Regions from separate parts of the Streptomyces sp. NPDC085481 genome, predicted to be linked through region 3. Evidence: riboswitches for the same ligand, from Rfam matches in the RefSeq annotation. Region 3 holds a riboswitch; each other region holds the start of a gene.
The links. A riboswitch is a leader RNA that binds a small molecule or an ion and turns the genes downstream of it on or off. The one in region 3 is predicted to bind cyclic di-AMP.
Positions count from the first base shown of each region.

Region 1: it holds a riboswitch for cyclic di-AMP, as region 3 does, so the genes downstream of both, ACIGEZ_RS32575 (transglycosylase family protein) here and ACIGEZ_RS31790 (M23 family metallopeptidase) in region 3, are expected to answer to the same signal.
Region 2: it holds a riboswitch for cyclic di-AMP, as region 3 does, so the genes downstream of both, ACIGEZ_RS29110 (transglycosylase SLT domain-containing protein) here and ACIGEZ_RS31790 (M23 family metallopeptidase) in region 3, are expected to answer to the same signal.

Region 1 covers NZ_JBITTJ010000022.1:33,087-43,006, reverse strand. Annotated here, with positions in the region: gene ACIGEZ_RS32590 (DUF501 domain-containing protein) at 1-177, opposite strand, end outside; gene ACIGEZ_RS32585 (septum formation initiator family protein) at 196-666, opposite strand; gene eno (phosphopyruvate hydratase) at 784-2,070, opposite strand; gene ACIGEZ_RS32575 (transglycosylase family protein) at 2,332-3,051, opposite strand; cyclic di-AMP (ydaO/yuaA leader) riboswitch at 3,055-3,228, opposite strand; gene ACIGEZ_RS32570 (transglycosylase family protein) at 3,486-4,556, opposite strand; gene ACIGEZ_RS32565 (cytochrome P450) at 4,684-5,970, opposite strand; gene ACIGEZ_RS32560 (LamG-like jellyroll fold domain-containing protein) at 6,048-9,575, opposite strand; gene ACIGEZ_RS32555 (globin domain-containing protein) at 9,789-9,920, shown strand, end outside.
Region 2 covers NZ_JBITTJ010000016.1:142,770-152,689, reverse strand. Annotated here, with positions in the region: gene ACIGEZ_RS29120 (cellulose binding domain-containing protein) at 1-196, shown strand, start outside; gene ACIGEZ_RS29115 (alpha/beta fold hydrolase) at 206-1,045, opposite strand; gene ACIGEZ_RS29110 (transglycosylase SLT domain-containing protein) at 1,125-1,955, opposite strand; cyclic di-AMP (ydaO/yuaA leader) riboswitch at 1,960-2,111, opposite strand; gene ACIGEZ_RS29105 (alpha/beta hydrolase family protein) at 2,511-5,330, shown strand; gene ACIGEZ_RS29100 (GMC oxidoreductase) at 5,528-7,921, shown strand; gene ACIGEZ_RS29095 (hypothetical protein) at 7,918-9,738, shown strand; gene ACIGEZ_RS29090 (hypothetical protein) at 9,744-9,920, shown strand, end outside.
Region 3 covers NZ_JBITTJ010000020.1:86,280-96,199, reverse strand. Annotated here, with positions in the region: gene ACIGEZ_RS31815 (MFS transporter) at 1-704, shown strand, start outside; gene lhgO (L-2-hydroxyglutarate oxidase) at 808-1,992, shown strand; gene trmB (tRNA (guanosine(46)-N7)-methyltransferase TrmB) at 2,098-2,853, shown strand; gene ACIGEZ_RS31800 (PrsW family intramembrane metalloprotease) at 3,162-4,532, shown strand; gene ACIGEZ_RS31795 (aldo/keto reductase) at 4,564-5,508, opposite strand; gene ACIGEZ_RS31790 (M23 family metallopeptidase) at 5,577-6,671, opposite strand; cyclic di-AMP (ydaO/yuaA leader) riboswitch at 6,683-6,829, opposite strand; gene ACIGEZ_RS31785 (PP2C family protein-serine/threonine phosphatase) at 7,086-8,261, opposite strand; gene ACIGEZ_RS31780 (MFS transporter) at 8,324-9,565, opposite strand; gene ACIGEZ_RS31775 (PLP-dependent cysteine synthase family protein) at 9,562-9,920, opposite strand, start outside.

The sequences.
Region 1 (9,920 bases), on a different contig from region 3:
GAACGGGGTGCCGTCGGGCAGCCGCGGCGCGGTCTCGACGACGTCCGGGTTGCCGCACGGGCAGCGGTGCGCGATGGCACGCAGGCCGCGGGGCGGCCGGCCGAGCTGGGCCTCGAACGCGGCGACGTCCGCGTCGGTGGGCTCGGTGCGTTCGGTCTGCGGAGGGGGCGTTTCCATCATCGATCCTGGGTTGGGTCAGTGGCGGTCGGCGTTGTCCACGCCGTCCCACAGGTTGTCGTACCAGGGGCGGTCCGTCGCGCCCTGGTCGGTGCGGGGCCGGTGCTCCGCGTCCGGGTCGTTCACGGTGAAGCCGGTCTCGCCGGGCATCACGTAGTGCAGGTGTTCGCGGGCCAGCCGGCGCACGTAGGCGGGGTCCTGGAGGCGGGCCTTCTCGTCCCGGAGCTCCTCGACCCGCTGGGCGGCCTCGGCCGCCTTGCGCTGCTGGTCGGCGATCTCGCCCTGCTGGGAGACGTACTGCCGCATCGGGTAGGCGAGCGCCACCACGAGCGAGCAGACGACCAGGGCGAGGAAGGCCGCGCGGCCGGTGAGCCGGGAGCGGCGGGCCTGTCGGCGGGTCTGGGAGCGGTAGACACGGGCGGCGGTCTGCTCGCCGAGCAGCCTGATCCGGGTCGCGGTCGAGAACCGGTCCCGGTCCTTCACGGCCATGTCGTACGCCTCCCCTTTTGCTGCCGGCCCTGTTCACACGCACGTCCCCGCACACGGTACGGGACCGAGTGCGGGGACGTACGGATCGGAGCAGGTGTCAGCCCTGGCCCCGCTTAATCAGTTCGCCGTGCGAAACCGCGGGAAGGCGCTGCGGCCGGCGTAGACCGCGGCGTCGTCGAGGATCTCCTCGATGCGCAGGAGCTGGTTGTACTTGGCGACGCGCTCGGAGCGGGCCGGGGCACCGGTCTTGATCTGGCCGCAGTTGGTGGCGACGGCCAGGTCGGCGATGGTGACGTCCTCGGTCTCGCCGGAGCGGTGCGACATCATGCACTTGAAGCCGCTGCGCTGGGCCAGCTCGACGGCGTCCAGGGTCTCGGTCAGCGAGCCGATCTGGTTGACCTTGACCAGGAGGGCGTTCGCGGTGCCCTCCTCGATGCCGCGGGCCAGGCGCTCCGGGTTGGTGACGAACAGGTCGTCGCCGACCAGCTGCACCTTGGTGCCGAGCTTGTCGGTGATGACCTTCCAGCCGGCCCAGTCGTCCTCGAACAGCGGGTCCTCGATGGAGACCAGCGGGTACGCGGCGACGAGCTCCTCGTAGTACTCGGTCATCTCGGCGGCCGAGCGGGACTTGCCCTCGAACTCGTACGAGCCGTCCTTGTAGAACTCGGAGGCGGCGACGTCGAGCGCGAGCGCGATGTCCTTGCCGGGCACGTAGCCGGCCTGCTTGACGGCCTCGAGGATGAGGTCGAGGGCCTCGCGGTTGGAGCCCAGGTTCGGGGCGAAGCCGCCCTCGTCGCCGAGGCCGGTGGACAGGCCCTTGTCCTTCAGGACCTTCTTGAGGGTGTGGTAGACCTCGGTGCCCCAGCGCAGGGCCTCGGAGAAGGACTCCGCGCCGATCGGCGCGATCATGAACTCCTGGATGTCCACGTTGGAGTCGGCGTGCGAGCCGCCGTTCAGGATGTTCATCATCGGAACGGGCAGCAGGTGCGCGTTCGGGCCGCCGAGGTAGCGGAAGAGCGGCAGGTCGGAGGCCTCGGAGGCGGCGTGCGCGACGGCGAGGGAGACGCCGAGGATGGCGTTGGCGCCGAGCGAGGACTTGTCCGGGGTGGCGTCCAGGTCGAACATCGCCTGGTCGATCAGGCGCTGCTCGGTGGCGTCGTAGCCGACCAGCTCGGGGCCGATCTGCTCGATGACGGCGAGGACGGCCTTCTCGACGCCCTTGCCCTGGTAACGGTTGGGGTCACCGTCGCGGAGCTCAAGGGCCTCGAACGCACCGGTGGAGGCACCGGACGGGACGGCAGCACGGCCGGTGCTGCCGTCGTCGAGGCCGACCTCGACCTCGACCGTGGGGTTGCCTCGGGAGTCCAGGATTTCCCGGGCTACGACGACGTCGATGGACGGCACGAGCATCTCCTTCTGGGATGTGACGCTGGGTGTGACGCATGCGGCAAGGACTCGTTTCGCCTTGCGGCAAGAGCCTAACCGGCTCAGGCGCTCCGGCCTGCCCGGCGCCCGCCCGCTGGGACGAAAAAGGACCCGGGGGCATGCATCTCGGGACGAAAGGCCCCGTACTACTCAGGGGTAATGGGGAAACCCCGGCCCGGAGCGCACGGGGGAAGGGCACTCCGGGCCGGGGTGGTCACCGCGGGGGGAAGGTCGTCAGGCTCACTTGAGGTGGAGCTGCTGGCCCGGGTAGATCAGGTCGGCGTCCTGGACGATGTCCTTGTTCAGCTCGAAGAGCTTGGCCCAGCCGCCCTTGACGCCGTGCGCCTGGGCGATCTTGCTGAGGGTGTCGCCGGCGACGACCATGTACTCGCCGTCACCCTTCTTGACCTTCTTGCCGGTCGGCGTGGTGACGGTCTTCTTGGACTCGGCCTTCTTCGGCGCCGGGCGCTTCTCGCTGCGCGTGGCCGGCTGCTCGGCGGAGCGCTGGGTCGAGGCGGCGGGCTTCGACGGGGCCGCGGGCTTCGCCGGAGCCGCGGGCTTCGACGGGGCGGCGGCGGTGTCGTTGGCGGCGTTGGACAGGCCCACGCCACAGCTCGGCCACGCGCCCTTGCCCTGGCCGGCCAGGACCTTCTCGGCGATGGCTATCTGCTGCGCCTTCGAGGCCTGGTCGGCGGTCGCGGCGTAGGCGGTGCCGCCGTACGCGGCCCAGGTGGAGGCCGAGAACTGCAGGCCGCCGTAGTAGCCGTTGCCGGTGTTGATGGACCAGTTGCCGCCGGACTCGCACTGGGCGACGGTGTCCCACTCGGCGGTGGTGGCGGCCGAGGCGGTGCCGGCGGTCATGAGCGGGGCCGCGACGGCGACGCCGGCGACACCGACGAGCGCGACGGCGCGGGTGGCCTTGGAGGGACGGCGGTGCTTGCCCTTACCGGAAAGCAGCATGGAAGTTCTCCTCACCGACGCCTACGAGGTGAGCTGTCGGGTTCGGGCCTGATGAGTTGCCCGGCCGCGTGACCTGCACGCGGCTCCACCCCAAGCCGATCGCCGGCCGTCTGTCTCAACGGCCGGGGCCGGCACTTACCTTGGGTCCCCCGGTCCTGCCTTCGGCGCTTGCGCGACGACTGTTCCCGTCGGTCGGCGGCAGGATTCGGCGTACCGGTCGACGGGGCCCGCGGTGGCGAGCGGTGACGACCGTAGACATAGACCCGGCGGAAGTTCAAAGTCCATCAACCCGGAAATATCGCCCCTACTTGCTCCCCCAAAAGGGGTGTTTGCGCAGGTGAGGGGCGACACGAGCAAAGTTTGCGGACGCGACACGCCAGTTCGGCAAGAGAGACCCATGTCTCACTTGGACAGAACGGACATCAGCCCGCGAACTACCCCTTGGATGCGAGGGATTCGAGCGTCAGCTCAAGGCTCTGACCAGGGAGGATGAGATCCGGATCGGCACCCACCGTCCCCTTGTTGGCGTCGTACAGCGCGGTCCAGCCTCCGGGGAGGGCGTTCTCCTGCGCAATGTCCGACAGACTGTCACCCGGCTTGACGGTGTATTCGTCCAGCTTGTCCGAGCTGACCGAATTATCCGCCGCCGTACCGTCGGTCGCGTCACCCTTCGACCCGTCAGCCGGGGCCGCATGGCGTCCGGATTCGGACGTGTCGTCCTTCTTGCCCGAATCCTCGGACGCGGCGTCACCCCGGTGCTTGCCGGTGCCGGGAGAGGCCGTACCGGACGCACCCGGCGTACCGGGCGTAACCGTCGTACCCGGCGTAAGGGACGCATCGGGCGTGCCGGGGGTCACGGGGGTGGCGGGCGAGGTCGAGGGCCCGCCCGGGGTCACCGGGTAGGTGGGGTTCGCCGGGTCCGTTGAGGGCGCGGACGCGCCGGGGGTGGACGTCGACGGCGAGGTCGAGGGGGCGACCGGGCCCGCGTGCTTGCCGCCGGCCTCGCCGTCGGTCTTGCCGTCGGCCGTGCCGGAGCCCGCCGGCAGGCCGTCGGTCCGGTTCGACTCGGGGAGCGGGCCGGTGGCCTCCTTGGCCGGGACGCCCGGGCCCGGGTCGACGGCCGGCGCCTTGCCGTCGTTGGTCAGGCCCGCGATCGGGGCGCAGGTGGCCCACTGGGCGTCGCCCGCGGCGAGCGCCTTGTCGGCGATCGTGATCTGCTGGGCGCGGCTGGCGAGGTCGGCGCTCGGCGCGTACGCGAGGCCGCCGTGGCGCTCCCAGCTCTCCTGGCTGAACTGCAGCCCGCCGTAGAGCCCGTTGCCGAAGTTGGCGCTCCAGGCGCCGCCCGACTCACACTCGGCGACCCGGTCCCAGGTCGGGGCGTCGGCGGCGGAGGCGGAGCCGGTGGCGAGCAGCGGCAGTGCCATGGCCGAGCCGGTGACACCGGCGGCGACGACGAGTGCGGGGGCCTGGCGGGGTCTGCGGTGACGTCCGTTCCCGGAGCGCATACGGGGTGCCTTTCGCGTGACTGCTGAGACTGCGGGTGAACGTAGCGGCATTCGAACGTGAGTCACAAGTCGATGCAGCGGAGATCACGCGAAGATCACATTCTTGACGCTCCGTCAGTTCCGGGGCTCACTTGTGGGAAGCGCTGAACTCCACCGGAAGCGTGCGCAGGCCACGCATGATGAGCCCGCCGCGCCACCGCAGTTCCGCCGGATCGGCCCCAAGTCGCAGGTCCGGCAGGCGAGTCAGCAGCGTCGCGAGCGCCGTCTGCCCCTCCAGCCGGGCCAGCGGCGCCCCCAGGCAGTAGTGGATGCCGTGCCCGTACCCGAGGTGCTGGTTGTCGCGCCGTGCCAGGTCGAGCGTGTCCGGTTCCCCGAAGCGCGCCGGATCCCGGTCCGCGGCCGCGAGCACCACCAGGACCGGATCGCCGGCCGGGATCTCCTGCCCGCCGATCGTCAGCGCCTGCGTGGCGAACCGCCAGGTCGCCAGCTCCACCGGCCCGTCGTACCGCAGCAGCTCCTCGACCCCCGTCTCCAGGAGCCCCCGCTCCCCCGCCGCGATCGACTCCTGGAGACGGGAGCGCTGCTCCGGGTTGCGCAGCAGCGCGTACACCCCGTTGCCGATGAGGTTGACCGTGGTCTCGAAACCGGCGAAGAGCAGGATGAAGGCCATCGCCGCGGCCTCGTTCTCGGTGAGGTGCTCGCCGTGGTCGGAGGCCTTGATGAGCCCGGAGATCAGGTCGTCGCCCGGCTCTTCGCGCTTCCTGTGGATCAGCTCCGCCAGATAGCCGCGCATCTTCTTCACCGACCGCGCCACCCCGCCGCGCGGCCCGCCGCCGTGCCGGATCATCATCCCGGCCCAGTCCCGGAAGTCGTCCTGGTCCTCCGCCGGCACGCCGAGCAGGTCGCAGATCGCGTAGATGGGCAGCGGGAAGGCGAACTCGTGGATCAGGTCCGCGCTCCCCCGCTCCGCGAACCCGTCGATCAGCCGGTCCGTCAGCTCCTGCACCCGCGGTGCGAACTCCGCCACCCGCCGGGGCGTGAACGCCTTCGACACCAGCCGCCGCAGCCGGGTGTGGTCCGGCGGGTCGATGTTCAGGAGGTGGGTCATCAGCTCGGCCTTGCGCTCGCCCGGAATGCCCGTCTTGCCCTTGGCGTGCGCCGGCTCGTCGTGGTGCGCCGGATTCTTCGACAGCCGCTGGTCCGCGAGCGCCTGCCGCGCGTCCGCGTACCGCGTGACCAGCCAGGCCTCCACCCCGCTCGGCAGCTTCGCCCGGTGCACGGGCGCGTGCTCGCGCAGCCAGGCGTACGCCGGGTAAGGATCGGTGGCGAACTCCCAGGTGAAGAGCTCGGGCGCGGGGGCGGGAAGGGAGGCGGCGAGCGGCGGAACGGAAGAGGCGGGGGGCTGGTCGGGCATGCTCCCGACACTAACCCCCCGCCTCTGCGGGCACGCGCCCCGTGCCGTCACACAGGGCGCGCATCCTTGTATACGGGTCACATCCGGGCGTACACGCCCTTCGCCGTCAGCTGGTCGAAGGGCAGCCGCGCCACGGTGGCGTTGTCCACCGGGAACGGCGCGCCCACCGTCGTGATCTCGGCGTCCGGCAGCGCCCTGCGGATCAGCGTGAACTCGTCCAGCGCCCCCTTCAGGCGGTCCTTGGCCGTGCCGCCGGGGCGCGCGCCCAGCTGCAGGCCCCGGACGTCGAAGCCGTCCTGGTAGGTCACCGAGCCGGCGACCGCACCGGTCGCGACCGCCTGCAGGGCGGTGCCGTCGCCGACCGACAGGGTCAGCTGCCCGCCGGCCCGGCGCAGCACCACGTGCCGCCAGGTGCCGTCGCCGAACACCGTGCCCGCGGGCGCCCTGGCCTCCAGGCTGGTGATCCCGGCGTCCGTCTGGAAGTGGGCCACGATCTTGTTCTCGTCGGTCACGGCACGGATCCACAGCTGGCGCTCCGCGGTACCGACCCCGTACGCCCAGACGAGCACCGGGGTCGTGTTCTCGGCCTGCTGGAAGCGCACCCAGGTCGCCAGCGTGAAGTCGCCGGAGCCGAGCGCCCTGTCCTTGCCGTAGGTGAGTTCCACGCCGTCGTCGACGCCGTCGAGGTCGAGGCTGCGGCCGAACTTCGCGCCCGTGTCGGTGGGCGACGCGCCACCCCGCAGGTATCCGTGACCGCAGTGCCGCGAGGCGTCGGGGGTGGCGCGCGCGGCCGGGTCGTCGGCGGCCCGGGCCACGAGGTGCTGCTCCGTGTGACCGCCCTCCATCGTCCACCAGACGACCGGGTCGCGGGGAGCGGCCGAACCACCGACGGCCGTGCCGGCGATGGCGGTCTCCTCGGCCGCCGACAGGGCCCGCTTGTAGTAGCGGAAGTCGTCGAGCTCGCCGGTGAGGATGTCGAGGTCGCCGGGCTTGGAGCCGATCCGGAAGCCCTCGGGGGCGACGATCCCGTCCGTGAAGGAGCCGGTGACGTTCGCGGCGTCCTTGGTGTACGCGGGGTCGTTGTCGACGCGCAGCGTGACCGTGGACTCCTGCGGGGTCCCGGTCTCCTTCCTACGGGTCAGCGTCAGCAGGTGCCAGGCGTTGTCGCCGAAGGCGACCCGGTCGGTCTTCGTGTCGGGCAGGTCGATCGCGACCGAGACCTGGCCGGTCTCCACGCGCGCCGTCAGCCGGTCGGTGGACGGCTTGGCGCGCACCCACAGCGACGGCTTGCCCGAGGTCGAGCCGTACGCCCACAGCAGCGCCGCGTCGTGGGTGTTCACCGTGGAGTCGTAGCGGAACCAGAGGGCGAAGGTGAAGTCCCCGTCGCCGTTGTCCACGGCCGGCACGTACGGCACCTCCACGCCCGGGAGGGCCGGCGAGACGCCGAGCGCGCCCTGCCCGATGCGCCCCTTCACGAGCACCTTGGAGTCCTCCGTGCTCGCGGTGCCGAGCAGGGTGCCGTCGGCGCAGTGGCCGGAGACGTCGTCCTGGATCCTGACGTTCGCGAGCGCCGTGGGGTCGGCGGTGTCGACGACCTCGAAGGGCAGGTGGGCCTTCAGCGCGGCCGGGGCGACCTTCTCGGGCTCCGCGCCGCGCAGGGCTGCCCGGTCGGCGTCGGACAGGACCGTGCCGTACAGACGGAACTCGTCGAGGGTGCCGGTGAACCCGTCGGTGGGGTCGGTGCCGAGCTTGTCGCCGAGCCGGATGCCCGCCGGGTTGTCCTTGCGCTGCGGCGCGAGCCGGCCGGCGTCGGGCGCCGGCACCGGGGCCGAGACGAGGTCGTCGACCCGCAGCGTGGCCTCGGCCCCCTTGCGGGTGAGGACCAGGTGGTGCCACAGGCCGTCGCCGAACGCCTTCGCGGTGGTGTTCTCCGGCGCCTTGACGGTCAGCGTCACATGCTGCCCGCTGTCGCCCTCCACGCGCGCCATGACCTGGTTGCCGGCCGGCTGCACACGGACCCACACCTGCGGCTTGGGGTCGCCCACGCCGTACGCCCACAGCAGCGTCTGCTGCGGGCTGGCGGCAGTGGCGTCGTACCTGAAGAAGAGGGAGTACGTGACGTCTCCCGCACCCGGGTCGAGCGACGGGGTGTACGGCAGGTCGGCCGAACCGGCCGTGCCGTCGACGCCGCCGCTGAGCGTCAGGCCCTGCCCGAACCGCCGCTGGCCGAACTCCGCGCCCGCGCCGAGAGCGGCGCCCGTGCCGAGGTAGGCGTCGTTCGCCTCCACGGTCGTGTCGGGCGAGGTCCGGCCCGCGGGCTGGGCGGCCTGAGGGAAGGCCGAGCCCCTCTTGGCGAAGGTGCCCGGGATGCCGAGGCTGTCCACCGTGAAGCGGGTGAAGTAGATGTGCTGGGCCGAGAAGGACTGGCCGCCCTCGTGGACCATGCCGATGTCGCCGGCGGTCAGCTCGGCCAGGTCGGAGTAGCCGGCCCGGTCGCCGAGCACCTTGGCGACCTGCCCGCCGGGGGCGTCGAGCCAGGTGGTGCCGCCGTTGTCGGAGTAGCGGATCCGCAGATCCTGGCGGTTCTTCATGTGCGACGGGGTCGACATCAGGAGCAGGTCGCCCGGCCGGGAGCGGTACGTCTGGCGCGGGGCGAGGAGCCCGACCTGGACGTCGGCGCCCTTCCAGCCCTTCGTCAGCTGGAACTTCGGCACCTGGTAGCCGCCGTCGGGCAGGTCGGCGCCGACGGCGTGGCCGCGGTGGCCCTCGATCTGCGCCGGATCCGTCGCGCTGACCCGCACGTCGTACGGGCTGCGCGCACTCACGTACACCTGACCGCCGGGCAGCTCGGCCACCACCGGCTCGCCGGGCTTCAGGACGGGGTCCTCCGGCTGGGCGCCGGGCGGCAGGGCGGGCAGGTCGCCGGCCCGCAGGAAGGTGTTCTCGTTGGCACTCGCCTTCCAGGTCCGGCCCTTGTCGTCGCTGTACAGGACGCCGGCGCGCTGGTCCTCCGCGCCCGCCTTCAGGCTGACCGTCTCGTACGCGCCGACGACCAGCCGCCCCTCGTGCGGGCCCTCCTGGAGCTGGATGCCGTGCGCGGGGCCCGTACCGAACCAGCCCGTGCCGGTGGTGAGACGCGGGATGGCGCGGGGCGCGCCGAAGGTGAGGCCGTCGTCGTCGGACTGCTGCACCCACGACAGGCGGGTGCTGGCGGGGGTGGCGTTCTCCGAGTTGGACAGCAGGAAGACCGCGCCGTCCTTCTCCGCGACCGGCGACGGGTTGCCCCGCACGTGCAGGGCGTCCGGGTCGCCGTCGGTGCCGGACAGCACGACCCGCATCGGGGACCAGGTGCGCCCGTCGTTGGTGGAGCGGCGCACCACGATGTCGATGGGGCCGCGGTCCGCGCACGAGGGCGAGGTCCGGCCCTCGGCGAAGGCGAGCAGCGTGCCCTTCGCCGTACGCACGAGCGTGGGTATGCGGAAACAGCCGTAGCCGGCGGTGCCGGAGCGGAACAGCACCTGCTGGTCGCCGAGTTTGCCGTCGGCGGACGTCTGGGTGCCGCTCGCCGCGGCCGGGGCGGCGGCCGCGAGACCGAGCGCGGGCACGAGCGGGACGAGGACGGCGAGGGAGGCGAGGAGGGTGACGGGCCGGGATCCGCATCGGGATCCGAATCGGGATCCTGACCGGGATCCTGACCGGGTTTTCAGTCGAAGCATGATCGAGAAACTAGAGGGCCCCTCCGGCGGGACGCGCGGATTCCACTCCCCGGCCATGGAGTTGTGATCGTCACGTGACGCGCGGTGGCCTAGATTCACCCCGTGGATGCCCAGTTGCTACGTCACACGTTCGCGGTCGTCGAGAGGCGGGCGGAGCACGCCGTCACGTTCTTCTACTCGCACCTCTTCTGGAACAACCCGGGCATGCGCGCACTGTTCCCCGAGGACATGGCC
Region 2 (9,920 bases), on a different contig from region 3:
GATGTCGATCAACTTCAACCAGTGGCTCATCGACCTCGCCGGCCAGCCCTCCACCACCCCGCGCGCCTACGACCAGCAGGTCGACTACGTCCTGCACGTCAAGGACCAGGTGCTCACCCCTGCTCAGGTGGCCGCGAAGATCGCCGCGTACCGGACCGCCGGCACGTCGTTCGTGGACGAGGTACCGGTGCCCTAGGGGCGGACCCTAGGCGGTGTGCGCGAGGATCGCCGGGACGACCGTCGCCCAGTCGGCCCGGTCGACCCCGTGACCGGCGTCCGGCAGTGCCACGAGCCGTCCCCCGGGGATCCGTTCCGCGAGCGCCTCGCCGTGCGGGAGCGGGAACATCGGATCGGCCGTCCCGTGGAGCACCAGGGTGGGCACGGCGATCGCGGAGAGGGGTCCCGGCGCGTGCTCGCCGTCCGGGAGCGCGTCGTGGTTGCGGGCCGCCGCGAAGTCGTGCGCGCGCTCGACGTCGCGGCGGACCAGGCCACGGGCGGCGGTCTCGTCGAACGGGCGGCGGCCTCCCGCGAGCACGCGCGCGTAGGCGACCGTGTAGTCGATCACCGAGTCGGCGTCGGACCAGTCGACGCGCGCCGTCGAGACGAAGCGCAGGAACTCCTCGGTCGGCGGAGGAAGCGCGCGGTCGCCGGGCACGGCGGAGGACGTGCTGATCAGGACGAGTGACAGGACGCGACCGGCGTGGTCCAGCGCGAGCAGCTGCGCGAGCGCCCCGCCGGCCGAGACGCCCACGACGTGCGCGGCCGGGATCTCGTAGGCGTCGAGCACGCGGGCGGCGTCACCGACCAGGTCCGCGCCGGTGTATCCGGGACGGCCCGGTTGGTAGGTGACCGACCGGCCGGTGTCGCGGTGGTCGTAACGGATCACGAAGCGGCCGCCCTCGGCGAGCATCCGGCAGAAGCCGTCCTCCCACCAGAGCATCGACGCGCCGAGGCCCGCGATGAGCAGGACGGGCGGATCCGACCGGTCACCGAAGGACTCGGTGCACAGCGTGATGCCGCCCGTCTCCACCGTGCGCTCAGCCATCGTCGCGACTCCTCTCCTGTCCCATGGTGCCCGGAAGCCGGGCCGTCGGTCAGGTGGAGGCACTACGGCGGCTCCCGGCTCAGTAGGCGCCGTTGACGTTGTCGATCGAGCCGTAGCGGTCGGCCGCGTAGTTGCAGGCGGCGGTGATGTTCGCGACCGGGTCGTAGGGGTCGTTGGCGGTGCCGGTGACGTGGTAGGCCTGGAAGGTGGGGTCGATCACCTGGAGGAGGCCCTTGGAGGGGGTGCCGGCGACGGCGTTGGAGTCCCAGTTGTTGATGGCCAGCGGGTTGCCCGAGGACTCGCGCATGATGTTGCGGTGGATGCCGTCGTACGAGCCCGGGATGCCGTACTGGGCCATGATGTCGAGGGACTCGCGGATCCATCCGTCCAGATTGTCCGGGTATGAGGCCTTCGCCGGAGCGGCGGCCTGGGCCGCGGTCGCCTGGACGGCCGCCGGCTTGACCGACGCGGCCTTGACCGACGCGGCCTTGACCGACGCGGCCGGGCGGGCGGCCGCCGCGGCACCCGCGGCTGCCGGACGCGAGGCGGCCCTGGTGTCGATCGTGAGCTTCAGACCGGGGCGGATGAGACCGGGGTCGGCACCCACGGCGGCGCGGTTGTCCTTGTAGAGCTTCTTCCAGCCGCCGCTCACGGAGTGCTTCTGGGCGATCTTGGAAAGTGAGTCGCCGGCGACCACGGAATAGCGCACCAGGCCGGCCTTCTTTGCCGCCGTGACGACCGTCGCCTTTTCGACTGCGACGGAGTGAATTTCCTGCGGGGTGGCCGCACCAGCGCTGGTCGAGGCGATCAGCGGCAGGGCGAGTGCGGCGCTGCCGGTGATGCCGACGGCGGCCAGGCCGCGAGCGAGCGGGGCGTTCTTGGGGCGGCGGTGCTTCCCGTTTCCACGCATGGCGAGTTCCTCTCCTTCGCCTGCGAGGTGAGCTGTCGGGTTCGGGCAGGAGATGCCCGGCCGCGGTGCGCGGCTTCACCCCGAGTCGCCCCGGAGACCGGGACGGCGGCGAACCTGGGTCCCCCGCTCCTGCCGGAAGTGTGGTGAGTGCGGTTTTCCGGGCGGCGGCAGGATTCGGCGTTCCGTCCGGATGACGGGGTGACCGTAAGCGAAAACAAACATCGAGAACAAGGTCGGAATTCATGAACGCGAATTGATCTCCGACAGAAAGGGAAAGGATCTTTCCTTTGACCTTTCACCGCGACCGCCAACTCTTCTCCGCCACTGCACACTTGGTGTCGCGCCGGCGCCGACCGGGCCCGTTCCGCCGTGACTCACATCACTGATTCCGGGAACCTAATGCCTTTTCTTTGAATTTCCCCCTCGAAGGTGATGAAGCGGACATCCTTACCTTTATCCGCATTTAGCAATCCGCTGTCGCATTGTTCGCGCCGGATGAGGCAACCCGGACGCAGCGGTCTCCGTCCTCCCGAAGCGAGAGAGAGGAAGACCGTTTTGATACGTGTCACACGCGGCGTCACCACCGCCGCGGCGTTACTCGCACTGGCCACCGCGTCCCCCGCACTGGCCTACGCGCAGCCGTCGCAGCCGTCACAGCCGTCACCGGAATCGCCGTCGACGGCCTCCCCCGGAAGCCGGCTCGGGAACACCGGGCTCCCCGAGGGCTGGCGGGTCATCGGAACCGGTGCCGGCAGGCAGTTGGTCTGGACGTCGTCCGACCCCGTGCCCATGGGCGACGCCCGGGTCGAATTCCGTGACGGCGACCGGCTGCTCGGCCATCCGGTGGCCCAACAGGACGGCCGCTCCTTCCGGTTGCCCCTGGGCGACGTCCGGATCGAGAAGGGCTCGGAGCTGCGCGTGACGGCCGGCGGCCGGCGGATCGACGCGACGGAAGGGGCCACCGCCCGCTCCCCCCGGCACCGCCCCCTCGCCCCCGGCACGCGGCAGGAGACGCCGCTTCCGGCGAACCCGGTCGACCCCGGAGTGCCCGGCCGCTACCGCACCGTCAGCGGTGAATACGACCTGAAGTCCGTGTCGTTGCCCGGCTTCGCCCATCCCGTGGAGATGCGCGCCACGGTCGTGGGACCGACCGACGCGCCCGGGAGGCGGCCGGTGGCCCTCTTCCTGCACGGCCGCCACGGCACCTGCTACACACCCGGGACCGAGGACTCCAACGGCGCGTGGCCCTGCCCGGCCGGCATGAAGCCCATACCGAGCCATCAGGGGTACCTGAGCGCCCAGCAGCTCCTGGCCTCCCAGGGTTACGTGACGCTGTCCATATCCGCCAACGGCATCAACGGCCAGGACTACCTCGCCGACGACGGCGGCGCCCAGGCCCGTTCCTCCCTGGTGCGACTGCACCTGGCCCGCTGGGCCGACTGGTCCGCGTACCGCAAGGCCGCCCCGGCCGCCGTACGCAAGGTGGCGCCCGCGGACCTCTCCCGGGTCCTGCTCGTCGGCCACTCCCGCGGCGGCGAGGGCGTCAACCGCGCCGCCCTCGACAGCCTCTACGCACCGCCCGCCGACCAGGACGGCTACCGGGGCCCCGTACGGTGGAAGATCCGCGGCAACGTCCTGATCGGGCCCACCGTCTTCGGCCAGAACCCGGTCCCCGACGTGCCCTCCGCGACCCTGCTGCCGGGCTGCGACGGCGACGTCTCCGACCTCCAGGGCCAGGTCTACGCCGACGGCACACGCGGCGTCAGCCGAGGCTCCGCCCTGCACAGCGCGGTCTACGTGGTCGGCGCCAACCACAACTTCTTCAACAGCGAGTGGACGCCGGGACAGGCGAAGGCGCCCGCCTTCGACGACTTCTCGTCCGACGACACCCCCGACCCGGTCTGCTCCCCCGGCACGAAGACCCGCCTGACCGCCCCTCAGCAGCAGACCGCGGGCGCCACCTACATCGCCGCGGCGGCCCGGCTGTTCGTCGGCGGTGACGACCGGGTCCGTCCGCTCCTCGACGGCTCCGGCCGCCGCGCGCCCTCGGCCGACCCGGCCCGGGTCCTCACCGACGCCGTCGGAGCGAACCGCACGGCGGCGTTCCTGCCGGGCTCCTCGGTCACGGTGTCGGGCCGCGGCGCCCGGATCTGCGCCCAGGTCGACACGGACGCCGCCCGCGCCTGCCTGAACCCCGAAGAGGGCGGCACCTCCCCGCACTTCGCGTACTGGGAGGCCCCCTCCGAGCCGGGCCGCGACGCCGTCGCGATGCAGTGGTCGAACCCGGGGGCACCGGTCGCGGTGCGCTCGGCGAGGCCGGTCTCCCTGGCCGGCTCCGAAGCCCTCGCTCTGCGACTGATCGTCCCGCCCAACAGCGCGGGCACGGAGCTGGACATCGCGGTCACCGACGCGTCGGGCCGCCGCGCGCAGCTGGGCCGTACCCGCGTCGACGGACTGCCGGGCAGCGAACGGACCGCCTCGTACTGGGGGCGGGAGATCCGCGTACCGCTGTCCGCCGCCGCCCGCGCCGGACTGAACCTCAAGAAGGTCACCGCCCTCGAACTGACCCCGCGCAGCCGGTCCGGCCGCGCGTGGCTCATCGACGCGTGGGGCTGGCGCCCCGGGACGCCGGCGGTGAGCCCGGCCGCGCTGACCCGCGTGGACATCGGCCGCCTGACGGTCAAGGAGGGGAACTCCGGTGTCCGGACCTACCGCATTCCGGTGCGGGTCTCCGGAAAGGGCAGCGGCCAGGTCCGCCTGTTCGTCCCCAAGCCGGGCACCGACGAGGTCACGTCCCGCTTGGTCACGGTGCGTCCGGGACGCCATGACATCGTCCTGCCGGTCGAGGTCGCGGGCAACACCCGGTTCGGCTACGACAGGGCACAGGACGCCTTCGTCAAGGCGGTGCGCGGCACCGTGGTCGGTGCGCACCGCGGCGGGGTCACCGCGAAGAACGACGACCCCATGCCCAGGGTCGGCGTCACGCCGGTCGCGGCCGACGTGACCGAGGGCGGGGCCCTGACCTGGCGGGTGACGCTGTCCGGGCCCGCCGACGCCGAGATCTACGGCGCGATCGAGTTCCTCCCGGTGACCGGGGGCACGGAGCTGTCCACCGCGGACATCGACCCGAAGTGGCTGGAAGAGCACGTCGGCAACGTGCCGGATCCTCCCCTGCCGGTGTCCCAGGCGCTGGAGGGCGGCGTGGGGGTCGTCATCCCCGCCGGTCGGACGCGTACGGAGGTGAGCATCCCCATCGCCAAGGACGGGGTCGGCGAGCCGAAGGAATCGCTGCGGGCCGTGCTGACCACCTACGACGAGGCGTGGGAGCCCGTCCGGGGGCCGGAGTTCGCCGGCACGGTGAGCGACGCGCCGTGAGGTGAGTCCGTGGCCGTGAGGTGACGTGTCCGTCCGCGTCACCTCACGCCGGACGGGGTGGTCTCCGGACCCTGCCGGGGGCCGGTGACCGCCCCGTCGTGTCCCCCGGACGCACCGTCCGCATGGTGCACCGGCGCGGCGGACCCTAGCGTCCTTTCCGGGGCGGTATGTCACCGTCGCCCGTAAGGGGATCGCCGATGACGAACGAGCAGGAAGTCGATGTCGTCGTGGTCGGCTCGGGCTTCGGCGGCTCCGTCGCCGCGTACCGGCTCGCCGGGGGCGGTCGGTCCGTCGTGGTCCTGGAGCGCGGCAAGCCGTACCCTCCCGGCAGCTTCCCCCGGACGCCCGCCGGGATGGCCCGCAACTTCTGGGACCCCAGCGAGGGCCTGCACGGGCTGTTCGACATCTGGTCCTTCCGAGGTCTCGAAGGCATCGTCTCCAGCGGCCTGGGCGGCGGATCGCTGATCTACGCCAACGTGTTGCTGCGCAAGGACGAGAAGTGGTTCGTGCGCGAATCGCCGCTGCCCGGCGGGGGGTACGAGAACTGGCCGATCGGCCGCGCGGACCTCGATCCGCACTACGACCAGGTCGAGCGGATGCTCGGCGCCACGCCGTACCCCTATGACGACACGCCGAAGACCGCCGCCATGCGGGAGGCCGCGGACCTGCTGGGCCTGCACGTGTCCCGGCCGCCGCTCGCCGTGTCGTTCGCCTCCGCGCCCGGCGAGGAGCCCGTCCCCGGCGCGCCCCTCCCCGAGCCGGCGTACGGCAACATCCACGGCCTGCCCCGTGAGACCTGCCGCCTGACCGGCGAGTGCGACCTCGGCTGCAACCTGGGCGCCAAGAACACCCTCGACCACACCTACCTGTCGGCCGCGCGCGGGCGCGGCGCCGACATCCGCACCCGCTGCGAGGTACGCGGCTTCGCACCCCGGCCCGGTGGCGGATACGAGGTCCGTTACGTCGTCCACGACCCGGCCCGCGAGGGGCACCGCACCCCCACCGGCCGGCTGCCGATGCGCACGATCCACTGCAAGCGCCTCGTCCTCGCCGCCGGCACGTTCGGATCGACCTACCTCCTCCTGCGCAACCGCTCCGCGCTGCCCGGCATCGGCCCCGCGCTCGGCAGCCGCTTCTGCGGCAACGGCGACCTGCTCGGCCTGGTCCTCAAGGCGACCGGCGGCTCCGCGGGAAGCGGGCCGCGCGGGCTCGCGAGCAGCACGGGCCCGGTCATCACCAGCGCCATCCGCGTCGGGGACGAACTCGACGGGGACGGCTCGACGGGACGCGGCCACTACGTCGAGGACGCCGGCTACCCGGCCTTCGTGGACTGGCTCGCGGAGGCGGCGCAGGTACCCGGAAGCACCCGCCGTACCGTCGGGTTCGGCCTCCACCGCCTGCGGTCCCGGCTCGGTCTCACCCCGGAGAGCAACATCAGCGGCCGGCTCGCGCAGCTCCTCGGGCCCGGGGTCTTCTCCGACTCCTCGCTGCCGCTCCTGGGCATGGGACGGGACCTCCCGGACGGCCGCATGAGCCTGCGCCGGGGCTATCTCGACATCGACTGGACCACGCTGACCTCGCGCCGCTACTTCGCACGCGTACGGCACACGATGGCCGGCGTCGCCGCGGCGCTCGGCGGCGAGTTCCACGACAACCCGCTGTGGTGGACCCGTCGCGTGGTCACCGTGCACCCGCTCGGCGGCGCGCCGATGGGGCGTCATCCCGCCGAGGGCGTCTGTGACGCGTACGGCGAGGTCTTCGGGCACCCGGGGCTGTACGTGCTCGACGGCTCCGTCCTGCCCGGACCGGTGGGCGCGAACCCGTCGCTCACCATCGCCGCCTTCGCCGACCGCGCCTGCGACCGCATCCTCGAACAGCCCCTGGCACCACGGTCCGCGACGGCGCCCACGGTGGGGGCGGCGGCGGACGGCGAGCGCCCCACGAGTCTGTCGTTCACCGAGGAGATGAAGGGATACCTCGCGCTCGACGTCGCCGACCCCGAGGAGGGCGAGGCGATCGGCCGGGAGCGGAACCAGCGGCTGATGTTCCGGCTCACGATCACCGCGGACGACGTCGACCGGTTCGTCGCGGACCCCCGGCACCCGGCGGCCGCGACCGGTCATGTCGAGTGCGACCTGCTCGGCGGCAGGCTGCCGGTCGAGGCGGGCTGGTTCGACCTGTTCACCCGCGCCGACGCGCCGGACCGGCGCCGGATGCTGTACCGGCTGCACCTGCGCGACCCGGGAGGCAATCCGCTCACGCTCGTCGGACACAAGGAGGTGCACGACGACCCGGGGTTCGACGTCTGGAGCGATACGTCGACCCTGTACGTCCGGATGCTCGCAGGACACGTGCCGGCGGACGCGACCGGGGACACCGGGGACACCACCGGCGAGGGCGACACCGACGCCCCGGTGCTCGGCGCGGGCGTCGTCGTCATCCTCGCCGGCGACTTCGTCCGGCAGCTGTCGACGTTCCGCGCCTCGGGGCCGCATCCCGCGCGCGCGATGGAGAGCTTCGGCCGGCTGTTCCTGGGCGAGTTGTGGAGTGTGTACGGCTCCCATTTCACGCCGACCGGGGAGCGCGCGTGAAGGTGCGCGAGCTGCGCGGACACGCCGACGAGCTGGGTTTCACGCCGCAGGAGCAGGTGCGGTGGCTGGCCCCCCGGCAGCTGGCCCGTACGGCGGTCAAGGCCGTTCTCGCGGCCGTCTTCGCCGGCTACGCGGACAAGCGGGAGTTCCAGGAGGTGCTGGAGGCGGACCTCCTGGAGGCGCCGCTCGTCAGGCCCGCCCCGCGGGAGTTCTGGTTCGACTTCGTGGCCGACCTCGGCGACGGTTTCGACGCGACGAGCTCGGTGGCGTGCACGCTCGCGGAGGAGGAACTCGCGGTCGGGCGCCCGCCGCTCTCGCTCCCCCGTGGCTCCCTCCTCGTCCTCGGCGGCGACGAGGTGTACCCGGCGGCCTCCGCCCAGGGCTACGAGGACCGCATGAAGGGCCCCTACCGCGCCGCCCTGTCCGAGGCGCCGGACCGGCCGCTGATGGTCGCGCTGCCGGGCAACCACGACTGGTACGACGGCCTCACGGCCTTCCTGCGGATGTTCACCCAGCAGCGGTCGATCGGCGCCTGGCAGACCCGGCAGACCCGCAGCTACTTCTGTGTGCGCCTGCCCGAACGCTGGTGGCTCGTGGGCCTGGACAGCCAGCTGGGCTCGTACTTCGACGACCCCCAGCTGCGCTACTTCGAGAAGCACCTGTCGGCGAACCTGGAGGACGGCGACGGCGTGATCGTCTGCTCGGCCGAGCCGACCTGGCTGGACAGCGCGGAGAGCGACGCCGACGCCTTCAACGCCCTGCACTGGTTCGACCGCAACGTCATCCGCACCCGCGTCGATCCGGCCTCGGGCGAGCGGGTCGCGACGAACGCGTCGGTACGGCTGTGGCTGACCGGCGACCGCCACCACTACGCCCGGTACGCCGAGCGGCTGCCCGGCGACCCGCACGATGCCGAGGTGCCGGCGCCGGATCCGCGGCGGCGCCAGATGGTGACGTGCGGCCTGGGTGGCGCGTACCTCGCGGCGACCCACCGGCTGCCGGCGGTGGTGCCGTTGCCGCCGCACGGGGCGCGGCTGCGCGACAAGGACGAGCCGCCGGTCGAGTTCGCCCGGATGGGGACGACGTACCCCGACGCGGCGCGGTCGCGTCGACTCGCCCGGGGCATCGCGGTGCCGTGGTCGGGACACTGGCTGCCGTGGCGCAACGGCGGCTTCGCCCAGCTGACCGCGGCCGGGCACGTGATCCTCTTCCTCCTGATGAGCTTTCTGTTCGCGCTGGCGGAGGGCGTGCTGCGGCCGGTCGACGCCGTGCGCCGGGCCGGGGTCGGCGATTTCTGGGGCTTCGGCGCGGTGTGTCTGGGCGTGGCGGCGGGGCTGCTGGTGCTCGGGTTCCTCGGCCGGCTGCTGCGCCGGCGGCGGGCCTCCCCGCCTTCGGGCCCGGCGGTCGCCGTGCTGGCGCAGATCGTGGTCGCGCTGGCCGCACTGGTCGTGACGGTGGCGATTCCGTTCCCTGCGTCCTGGGACGGCTGGGTGGTGCTGTTCGTGTGCCTGGCCGTCGCGGCCGTGTTCGGGTCGGTCGTGGGCTCGGGCGTGTTCGCGTTGTGGGTGCTGTCCGCGCGGGGCGGCGAGGTCGCGGAGTGGCAGATGTCGGGCCAGTCGATCGAGGACCACAAGGGCTTCCTGCGCCTGCGCATCGCGCCGGGTGGCGATCTCACCCTCTACCCGCTGGTCCTGGAGTCGATCTGCCGCGACTGGAGGCTGGTCGACGCGCCCTTCGGCGGGAAGCGGCCCGAGCCCGCCGTGAAGCCGGCCGTACGCCTGATCGAGGACCCCGTCGTCATCTCCCGGGAAGCGTGAACGCCATGACCGGCACACCCCAGTCGCATCCACCGACGACCCGCCGTGACCACGTCACCGAGGTCCGCCCGTTCACCGCGCTCGACGGACGTCCGCTGACCCTCGTCCACGTCCGGGGCGGTCGCCCGCCCACCCGCGGTCCGGTCCTCGTCGTGCACGGTGCCGGCGTGCGCGCCGAGCTC
Region 3 (9,920 bases):
GGATGGCCTTCGACACCGGCCAGCAGGAGGCCGCCCAGCGCTACTACATCCAGGCGTTGCGGCTCGCCCGCGCCGCCGCCGACGTGCCGCTCGGCGGATATGTGCTGGCCTCCATGTCGCTCCAGGCGACGTACCGCGGCTTCGCCGACGAGGGCGTCGACCTCGCCCAGGCCGCGCTCGAACGCAACCGGGGCCTCGCCACCGCCCGCACCATGTCCTTCTTCCGGCTCGTCGAGGCCCGCGCGCACGCCAAGGCCGGCGACGGGGCGGCCGCCGCGGCCGCGCTCAAGGCCGCCGAGGGCTGGCTGGAGCGCTCCCGCGAGGGCGACGCCGACCCGACGTGGCTCGGCTTCTACTCGTACGACCGCCTCTGCGCGGACGCCGCCGAGTGCTACCGGGACCTGAAGCTGCCCCGGCAGGTGCGCCGCTTCACCGAGCAGGCGCTGTCCCGGCCGACCGAGGAGTACGTCCGCTCGCACGGGCTGCGCCTCGTCGTGTCGGCGGTGGCCGAGCTGGAGTCGGGCAACCTGGACGCGGCCTGCGCCGCCGGCACGCGCGCGGTGGAGGTGGCCGGGCGGATCTCCTCGGCCCGCACCACCGAGTACGTACGGGACCTGCTGACCCGGCTCGAGCCGTACGGCGACGAGCCGCGGGTCATGGAGCTGCGGGAGCGGGCCCGCCCGCTCCTGGTCGCTCCGGCGTGAGAACCGGCCTGGCCCCGTACCGCACCGACGTGACGCGTGTCCCACCGGGTTTAGCGGGATTGTCAGTGGGCCAGTGCACTATCAGGGGTGGGAGGTGGCGCTGGTGTTTGACTGTGACGTGTTGGTGATCGGCGGCGGGATCGTCGGTCTGTCGACGGCGTACGCGATCACGCGCGCCGCGCCGGGCACCCGGGTCACCGTCCTGGAGAAGGAGCACGCCCCGGCCCGCCACCAGACCGGACGCAACAGCGGGGTGATCCACAGCGGGATCTACTACCGGCCGGGCTCGCTCAAGGCCAGGTTCGCCGCCGAGGGCGCGGCCGAGATGGTCAAGTTCTGCGCGGAGTACGGGATCCCCCACGAGGTCACGGGCAAGCTGATCGTCGCCACCGACCGCGAGGAGCTGCCACGCCTGCACGCGCTGGTGCAGCGCGGCCGGGAGAACGGCATCCCGGTGCGGGAGCTGGGCCCGGCGCAGATCAGCGAGTACGAGCCGCGGGTGCGCGGGGTGGCCGCGATCCACGTCGGCACGACCGGCATCGTCGACTACGGGGCGGTGGCGGCGAAGCTCGCCGAGGCGTCCGGGGCGCGGATCCTGTACGGCTCCGCGGTCACGGCCGTCGACCGGCGGCCCTGGGGCGTGGCCGTGCGCACGGCCGCCGGGCGCGTGGTGCGCGGACGGGTCCTGGTGAACTGCGCGGGTCTCCACTGCGACCGGGTGGCACGGCTCGCGGGCGACGACCCGGAGATGCGGATCGTCCCCTTCCGCGGGGAGTACTACGAGCTGGCCGACCCCTCGCTCGTCCGCGGCCTGGTCTATCCCGTGCCGGACCCGGCCTTCCCCTTCCTCGGGGTCCACCTGACCCGCGGCATCGACGGCGGCGTCCACGTCGGGCCGAACGCGGTCCCGGCGCTCGCCCGCGAGGGGTACGGCTGGTCGGTCGTCCGCCCGCGCGAGCTGGCCGGCACCCTCGCCTGGCCGGGCAGCTGGGCGATAGCCCGCGCGCACTGGCGCTACGGGGCGGGCGAGCTGCACCGGTCCCTGTCGAAGCGTGCCTTCACCGAGGCGGTACGGCGCATGCTGCCGATCGTCGAGGAGCGCGACCTGCGGCGTGCGACGCCGGGAGTGCGGGCGCAGGCGGTCCTGAAGGACGGGACGCTCGTGGACGACTTCCTGATCCGCGAGTCCGTCCGCACCGTCCACGTCCTCAACGCCCCGTCCCCGGCGGCGACGGCCTCGCTGCCGATCGGGCGCGAGGTCGCGGGGCGGGCACTGGCGCTGCTGTAGCGGAGGCTGCGGCCCGCCGGGTCCTCGCCCGGCGCGCCGTAGAATCGGGGCATTGTGTCTGAGCAGCCAGAGAACCACCCGCACATCACCCCCGCCGACCGCACCCTGGCCGAGCAGCGCGCGGCGCGGCTCGGCAGCAGGATGTTCGCGCCGGGCGAGGGGCCCTCGCCCGACCCCGCGGGCTCGCACTTCGAGCGCCGGATCCGCAGCTTCCAGCCGCGCCGCAGCCGCGTCACCGCGGGTCAGGCCGAGGCCATGCTGAAGCGGTGGCCCGACTGGGGGCTCGACATCGACGGCAAGCGGGTGCTCGACCTGGACGAGATGTTCGGCGGTCTTCCGGTCGTCCTGGAGATCGGCTTCGGCATGGGCGAGGCCACCGCGCAGATGGCCGCCGCCGACCCCGGCACCGGCATCCTCGCGGTCGACGTCCACACCCCGGGCCAGGGAAACCTGCTCGGGCTCGCCGACCGCGCCGGCCTGACCAACGTCCGGGTCGCCAACGGCGACGCGATCATCCTGCTGCGCGAGATGATCCGGCCCGAGTCGCTGGCCGGGTGCCGGGTCTACTTCCCGGACCCGTGGCCCAAGAAGCGCCACCACAAGCGCCGGCTGATCCAGCCCGAGTTCCTCACCCTGCTCGCCCCCCGGCTCGCGCCCGGCGGCGTGCTGCACTGCGCCACGGACTGGGAGCCGTACGCGGAGCAGATGCTGGAGGTGCTCGGCGCGCACCCCGACTTCGAGAACACCCAGGCCGACGGCGGCTACGCCCCGCGGCCCGGCTACCGGCCGCTGACCCGCTTCGAGGGGCAGGGCATCGACAAGGGGCACGTCGTCCACGACCTGCTGTTCCGCCGCCGGTAGACCAACGGGGCTCGGGTCGACCAGCGGGGCTCTGGTCGACCAGCGTCGCTCAGGTCGACCAGCGGGGCTCCGGTCGACCAGCGGCGCTCAGGTCGACCAGCGGCGCTCAGGTCGACCAGCGGCACGCCCGTAGACCAGCGGCACGCCCGTAGACCAGCGGCGCGGGGGGACCAGCGCGAGGGGGACCAGCGGCGCGAGGGGCGGCGGCCGCTCGTTTTCCACAGGCCGCCAGGCCCGCGACCGCCGGTTTTTCCACAGGCGTCCGGAAGTCCCTCGCCGGTGTCGGCGGGGCTCGTTAGGGTCATTGCGTGTCATCGAACCCCATCGCCGGACCCGCACCGCAGCCCGTGGCCTCCACGGCAGCCGTGCCCGCGCCCGCACCCGTACCCGCCCTGGAGACCGACCAGCCCGACTTCACGGCGGTCCCCGAGCGTGCCAAGTGGCGCTACAAGCCGCGCCGCGCCTTCTGGCGCAGCCGGCTGGTCCGGGCCATCACGCTGATCACCCTGCTCGCCCTGTGCGCGCTGGCGATCCTGGCGCTGGTGCGGGAGGAGACCGGCACCGAGGGCTTCCTGGTGGGCCTCGGGCTCGCGGTGCTGCCCGTGCCGCTGCTCATGGCCGCGTTCCGCTGGCTCGACCGGGTCGAGCCGGCCCCGTGGAAGAACCTGCTGTTCGCCCTCGCCTGGGGCGCGTTCGCCTCCACGCTCGTGGCGATCCTGGCCAACTCCTTCGCGGTGGAGTGGATCAGCAGCGCCACCGCCGACCCCGGCTCCGCCGACACCCTCGGCGCGACCGCGGTCGCGCCCGTCGTCGAGGAGACCGCCAAGGGCGCGGCCGTGCTGCTGCTGTTCCTGTTCCGCCGCAGGGACTTCACGGGCCCGGTCGACGGGCTGGTCTACGCGGGGTTCACCGCCACCGGCTTCGCGTTCACCGAGAACATCCTCTATCTGGGCAACGCCTTCGGCGAGGACCAGGAGTTCGGCTCCGCCGGCCTCGGCTCGGTGACCGTCGGGACCTTCTTCGTCCGGGTCATCATGTCGCCGTTCGCCCACCCGCTCTTCACCTCGCTCACCGGGCTCGGCTTCGGCTTCGCGGCGGCCCTCCCGGCCGTGGCCCGGGCCCGCCGCACCCGGCTGATACTCCTGCCGCTGGGCGGACTGCTGCTCGCCATGGGCATGCACGCGCTGTGGAACGGCTCGGCGTCCTTCCACCCGCTGGCGTTCCTCGCGGTGTACGGGATGTTCATGGTGCCGGTGTTCGCGCTGCTCACCTGGCTCGCGATATGGAGCCGGCAGAAGGAGCTGCGCACGATATCCGGCGAGCTCCCGGCGTACGCGACGGCCGGCTGGCTCGCGCACGACGAGCCGCTCGCGCTCTCCTCGATGCGGGCCCGCGCGCTGGCCCGCGGCTTCGCCGCCCGTACGTACGGCAAGCCGGCCGCGCAGGCCGTCGGCGAGTACGAGGCATTCGCCACCACCCTGGCCTTCCTGCGCCACCGGGCCCGACACGGCCAGGCGGCCCCGGACTTCACGGCCCGCGAGCAGGAGCTGCTGCACCACCTGTGGCAGCGCAGGCAGGTGGCCTCGCCCGCGCTGAGCCACGCGGCCAGGGTCACCGGCCGGGTGTGGGTGCCGCCGCAGTATCTGGACTACGGCGGCTACAACCCGTACCGCGGCTAGGCCGTGCGATCGGGGCCGGAGAGCCCCAGCGCTACGCGGAGGCCTCGGTGAGCACGGCCAGTTCCGCCTCCGTCAGCTTCAGGTCGGCGACGGCGACGAGCGCGGGGAGCTGCTCGACCGTGCGGGCGGAGGCGATCGGGGCGACGACGGTCGGCCGCGCGGCCAGCCAGGCCAGGGCGACGGTGGCGACCTCGGTGTCGTGGGCCTCGGCGATCGCGTCCATGGCGGCCAGCACCTTCTGGCCGCGCTCGGTCTCCAGGTGCTTGGCCGCACTGCCGGCGCGGGCGCTGGCGACGGTGGTGCCGGGGCGGTACTTGCCGGTGAGGAAGCCGGAGGCGAGCGCGAAGTACGGCACGGCGGCCAGGCCGGCCTGTTCGGCGGTGTCCAGGAGGGCGCCCTCGTAGGTCTCGCGGGAGACCAGGTTGTAGTGCGGCTGCAGGGCGACGTAGCGGGCGAGCCCCTCGGCCTCGGCGAAGTCGAGCGAGGCGCGCAGCCGCTCCGGGGAGATGTTGGAGGCAGCGATGGCCCGGACCTTGCCGTCCTTCACCAGCTGGTCGAGCGCGACGACGATCTCCTCGACCGGCACGGACTCGTCGTCGAAGTGCGTGTAGTAGAGGTCGATGTGGTCGGTGCCGAGGCGGCGCAGCGACTCCTCCGCGGCTGCCTTGATGGTCGTGGCGCTCAGCCCCTTGTACCGGGGGTGGGCGCCGACCTTGGTGGCGACGAGGATGTCGGAGCGGTTGCCGCGGGAGGCGAGCCAGCGGCCGATGACGGTCTCGGACTCGCCGCCCTGGTTGCCCTCGACCCAGGAGGAGTAGGTGTCGGCGGTGTCGACGAAGTTGCCGCCGGCAGCGGCGTAGGCGTCGAGGACGGCGAAGGACTGCGCCTCGTCGGCGGTCCAGCCGAAGACGTTGCCACCGAGGGCGAGCGGGAAGACGTGCAGGTCGGAGGCGCCCAGCTTGCGGAGAGAGGTCATGGGAGGGACCAACCTCCACGCCGCCCCGCCTATTCCGGCCGCGGGGGACGACCCCCCGCGACGCGGAATCAGACGCTCAGGCCCTTGGACCCCAGCCAGTCCGCCGGGTCGATGCCCGAGCCGCCGGGGGTGTGGACCTCCAGGTGGAGGTGGGGGCCGGTGACGTTGCCGGTGGCGCCGACGCGGCCGATGGTGTCGCCGGTGCCGACCGACTGGCCCACGCCGACCGTCATCGAGGACAGGTGGCAGTACCAGACCTCGGTGCCGTCCTCGAGCTCCAGGACGATGCGGTAGCCGTACGCGCCGGACCAGCCCGCCGACTTCACGGTGGCGCCGTGGACCGCCTTGACCGGGGTGCCGGTGGGGGCGGCGAAGTCCAGGCCGGTGTGGTGGCCGGAGGACCACATGGAGCCGGCCTCGCCGTAGGTCGAGGTGATCGTGTACGAGGAGGTGGGCAGCGAGTAGCCGGCGGCGAGCTTGGCCAGGCGCTCGGCCTCGGCCTTCGCCGCCGCCTCCGCCTCGGCCTTCTTCTTCGCCTCCGCGGCCGCCTTCGCCGCCGCTTCGGCCTTGGCCTCGGCCTCCGCCGCCGCCTTCTCGGCGGCCGCCTTCTGCGCCGCCTCCTTCTCCGCCGTGTCCGCGGCGGCCTGCTGCTGCTCGGCCTGCTGGAGGATGCGGGCGCGCAGCGCCTCGCCGGCGTCGGTCCGGGTCTGCTCCTGCGTGCCGGCCTGCGCGGCGTCGCCGCCGGCCGGGGCGTCCGCGGGGACGGCGTAGGTGAGCGCGGTGAGCGGCTGCGGGTTGTTCTTCGCCGCGTCGCCCTTCGCGGCGGCGCCGTCCTCGTGACCGGAGCCGATCAGCTCGCCGACGCCCGGCAGTTCGGAGGCGTCCGGGAGGTCGAGGTCCGGCAGGGCTATCGAGACGGGGGGCTTCTCCTGGGCGGTGGCCAGGCCGCCCGCGCCGACGGCGGCGATGACGCCGACACCGAGGACGGTGGAGGAACGCGCGAAGTTGGAGCGCTGCTTGACGACCCGGTGACGGCCGCCGGAGCGGCTCTGGGCCCGCAGGGTGTCCTCGGTGGGGTTCCACTCCTCCCCGTCCGCGCCCGTGGCGCCGGGGGCGCCGAAGTAGTCGAAGGAGGCTTGGGGACCGGGGGTGTTGGACGCCACGAAGGCGCTCTCCTTTCCTTCCTTCTCGCCTACCGGGTTAGCTGACGGGTTCGGAGCAGGAAGGTCTCCTACGGGTGGGTCGCACGGGTGCGACGTTGCCCGATTCACCCCAAGTGGTGGTTCCCCGGTTCCCTTTCGGGATTCGGCGCGCGCGCACGGTGCCGTCTCTTGCGACGGCTGGGACGACCGCGCTGCGTTATCGAACGTTAATAGACACGGCCACCCGATTCCAAGCTGTCCCGAGTGATCATTCACTGAATTGGGAGAAAATGGTCCGACTTGACCCCCCTTCAGAAAAGGGTCAGGGGCAAACCCCCGATCTGACGTTACGTCAATTGTTATCGGAGCGACACCCTTCGACTACGTCACGTCACCGCCCTCGGACCTCACCACCCGCACGTCACCACCCGCACGTCACCGCCCCCCGGCGGGCGGCACCATCGGCATCGTCCGCCGCCGCACGGGCTGCCCCACCGCCGGACGGCTCACCGCGAGCAGCGCCATGTCGTCCGTCGCACCCCCGCCCGTGTGCCGGCGCACATCCGCCACCAACGCGTCGAGCAGCTCCTCGGGCCCCGGGAAGATCCGCCCCGCGAGCCGCGCCGCCGGATCGTAGAAGACCCCCCGCGCGTCCCGCGCCTCCGAGAGCCCGTCCGTGTAGAACAGCAGCGTCGCGCCCGGCGGGTACGCGGCCTCGTCGGCCCGGTCCGGCCACACCGCCAGCTCCCCCATCCCCAGCGGCAGCGCCGCCTCGCTCGGCCGCAGCTGCGCCAGGGCCCCGTCCCCGTACAGCAGCAGCGGCTCCGGATGCCCGCGGTTGACCACCCGTACGGACCCGTCGCCGCGCGGGATCTCGGCGAGCACGGCCGTGGTGAACCCCTCGAACGCGTCCAGATCGTCCCGCCGGGTGCCCTCGCGGGCCAGCGCCCGCTCGAGCCGCTGCGCCACGCCCTCCAGCGTCGGCTCCTGCTCGGCCGCCTCACGGAAGGCGCCGATGACCACCGCCACCGCCTCCACCGCCTCAAGACCCTTGCCGCGGACGTCGCCGACCACGAGCCGCACCCCGTGCGGGGTGTCCTGCACCGCGAACAGGTCGCCGCCGATGAACGCGTCGGCCTGCGCCGCCTCGTACCGCGCCGCGATCTGGAGCCCGCCGATCCGCTCCGCGGGCGCCGGGAGCACCGCCTTCTGCGCCGTCGCCGCGATCACCCGCGCCGACGCGAGCCGCTCGCCACTGCGCCGCACCACCCGGTTGATCAGCAGCGCGAGGGCCGAGACCGTGACGACGGTCAGGGTCTCGGTGAGCGCCGGGATCTCGTCGGCCGTTCCGTTGTAGACGTGCAGACCGACGCTGGCGAGGATGGCGGCGATGCCGGTGAGCAGCGTCGTCAGGGTGGAGAAGAACGGGGCCGCGATCAGCGGGGCCGCCGAGAACATCGGCGCCGCCGTGTACGTGGCCGGGGTCGCCAGGTCGAAGACGATCCCGCCCACGATCACCAGCGGGGGCAGCGCGCGCAGGAAGCGCCGGGCGACCGGGTACGGGCCCCGGCCCTCGCCGCCGGGCCCGCGCCGCACCGCTGCTCGCGCCACCTGTGCTCTCCCGCCTGGACGTGCCCGGCCGCGGACCGGCCCGCACCCCCCTCAGGGTGGGGTCAGGCCGGGCGGGACGGCGACTCCTCCTCGGCCGGTTGGCGTACGGCGAGCCGCCCGCCCCGCGCGAGCGCCGCCATGGCCGCCGCGCACCCGAGGCCGACGGCGCACAGCACCAGCCAGGGCGCCGCCGACCAGCCGGTCACGTCGAGCAGGGCGCCCGTGCCCAGGTTCCCGACGGTGATGCCGATCCCGCAGACCGTGTTGTAGAGCCCGTAGTGGGTGGCGACCCAGCGGCCCTCGGACAGGGCGACGACGGTGTCCATCTCGTACGGGTAGAGGACGGCGTTCGCGACCGCCAGGACCGCCGCGCACAGCAGCAGCCCCGCCAGGGACCGCCCCAGCGCCGCCGGCACCAGGAACGCGGCCCCCATCAGGCCGAGCCCGAGCACCAGGCACCGCTCACGGGAGAGCCGCGCCGAGCACCAGGCGGTGATCCGCAGCTGCCCGGCGAGCGCCACCAGCGCCGACACCACGAACAGGGCCGTCGTCGCCGCCGTGCCGTCCGCGGCCAGCGGCAGCGCCAGGTAGACCTGGAAGGACAGCACGTACGAGCCGGTCATCGCCAGCGAGAACAGCCAGAAGACCCGGTTCGCGAGCACCGTGCGGAACTGCCCCCGCTCCCCTGCCTCCCGGGTCGCCCCGGCGGCCCGCCGCACCGGCAGATGCCGCAGCTGTACGAGGGTGAGCGCGGCGAACAGCACCGCCGCCACCACGCACGTCAGCCGGAACGACACCCCGGTCAGCGCCACCCCCACCAGCGGCCCCAGCAGGATCCCCGCCTGGTAGTACGTGTTGAACAGCGCGAACGCCTCCACGCGCCGCTCCCCAGCCTCGGCCGCCAGACAGGCCCGCACGGCCGGGTTGAACAGCGCCCCCGCCAGGCCCGTGGCGAGCGAGGCGGCGATCAGCATCGGCAGCGACTGGGCGAAGGCGAGCGCCCCGAAGCCGACGGTCCGCAGCGCGCACCCGGCCACGATCAGCGGCTTGAAGCCCAGCCGGTCGGCGAGCGCCCCGCCGACCAGGAACATGCCCTGCTGGGAGAGGTTCCGGGCGCCGAGGACGAGCCCGACAGCCCAGGCCGCCATGCCGAGCCCGTCGGCCAGATGGGCGGCCAGGTACGGCATCAGCATGTAGAAGCCGAGGTTGATGGTGAGCTGGTTCAGGAAGAGCAGCCGTACGGCCGGGTCGAAGCCGCGGCTCCGCTTCCAGATGCCTCCCTTGGAGGCCGTCACCGTGGTCACTTCGCCCTCTCCATCGCCCGGCGGGTCCAGCCGCTGACGGTGTCCTCGGAGACGTACGCCGCGGGCTCCTCGCGCACGGGGCCGTCGAGCAGCCCGTGCGCGGCGCAGAACTCGTCGTTGAAGACGGTGTCGAAGTAGCGGTGCGGCCCGTCGGGGAAGACGGCCGCGATCCGGGTGCCGCGCGGCCGGGTGCGGGCCAGCCAGCCGGCGACGAGCGCGACCGCGCCGACGCTCCAGCCGCCGGTCGCGAACTGCCGGGCCGCGAGGCGGCGGGCCGCCCGTACCGCGTCGGCCGGACCCACCCAGTGGATCTCGTCGAAGGCGCCGTGGTCGACGTTGCCCGGGTGGATGGAGG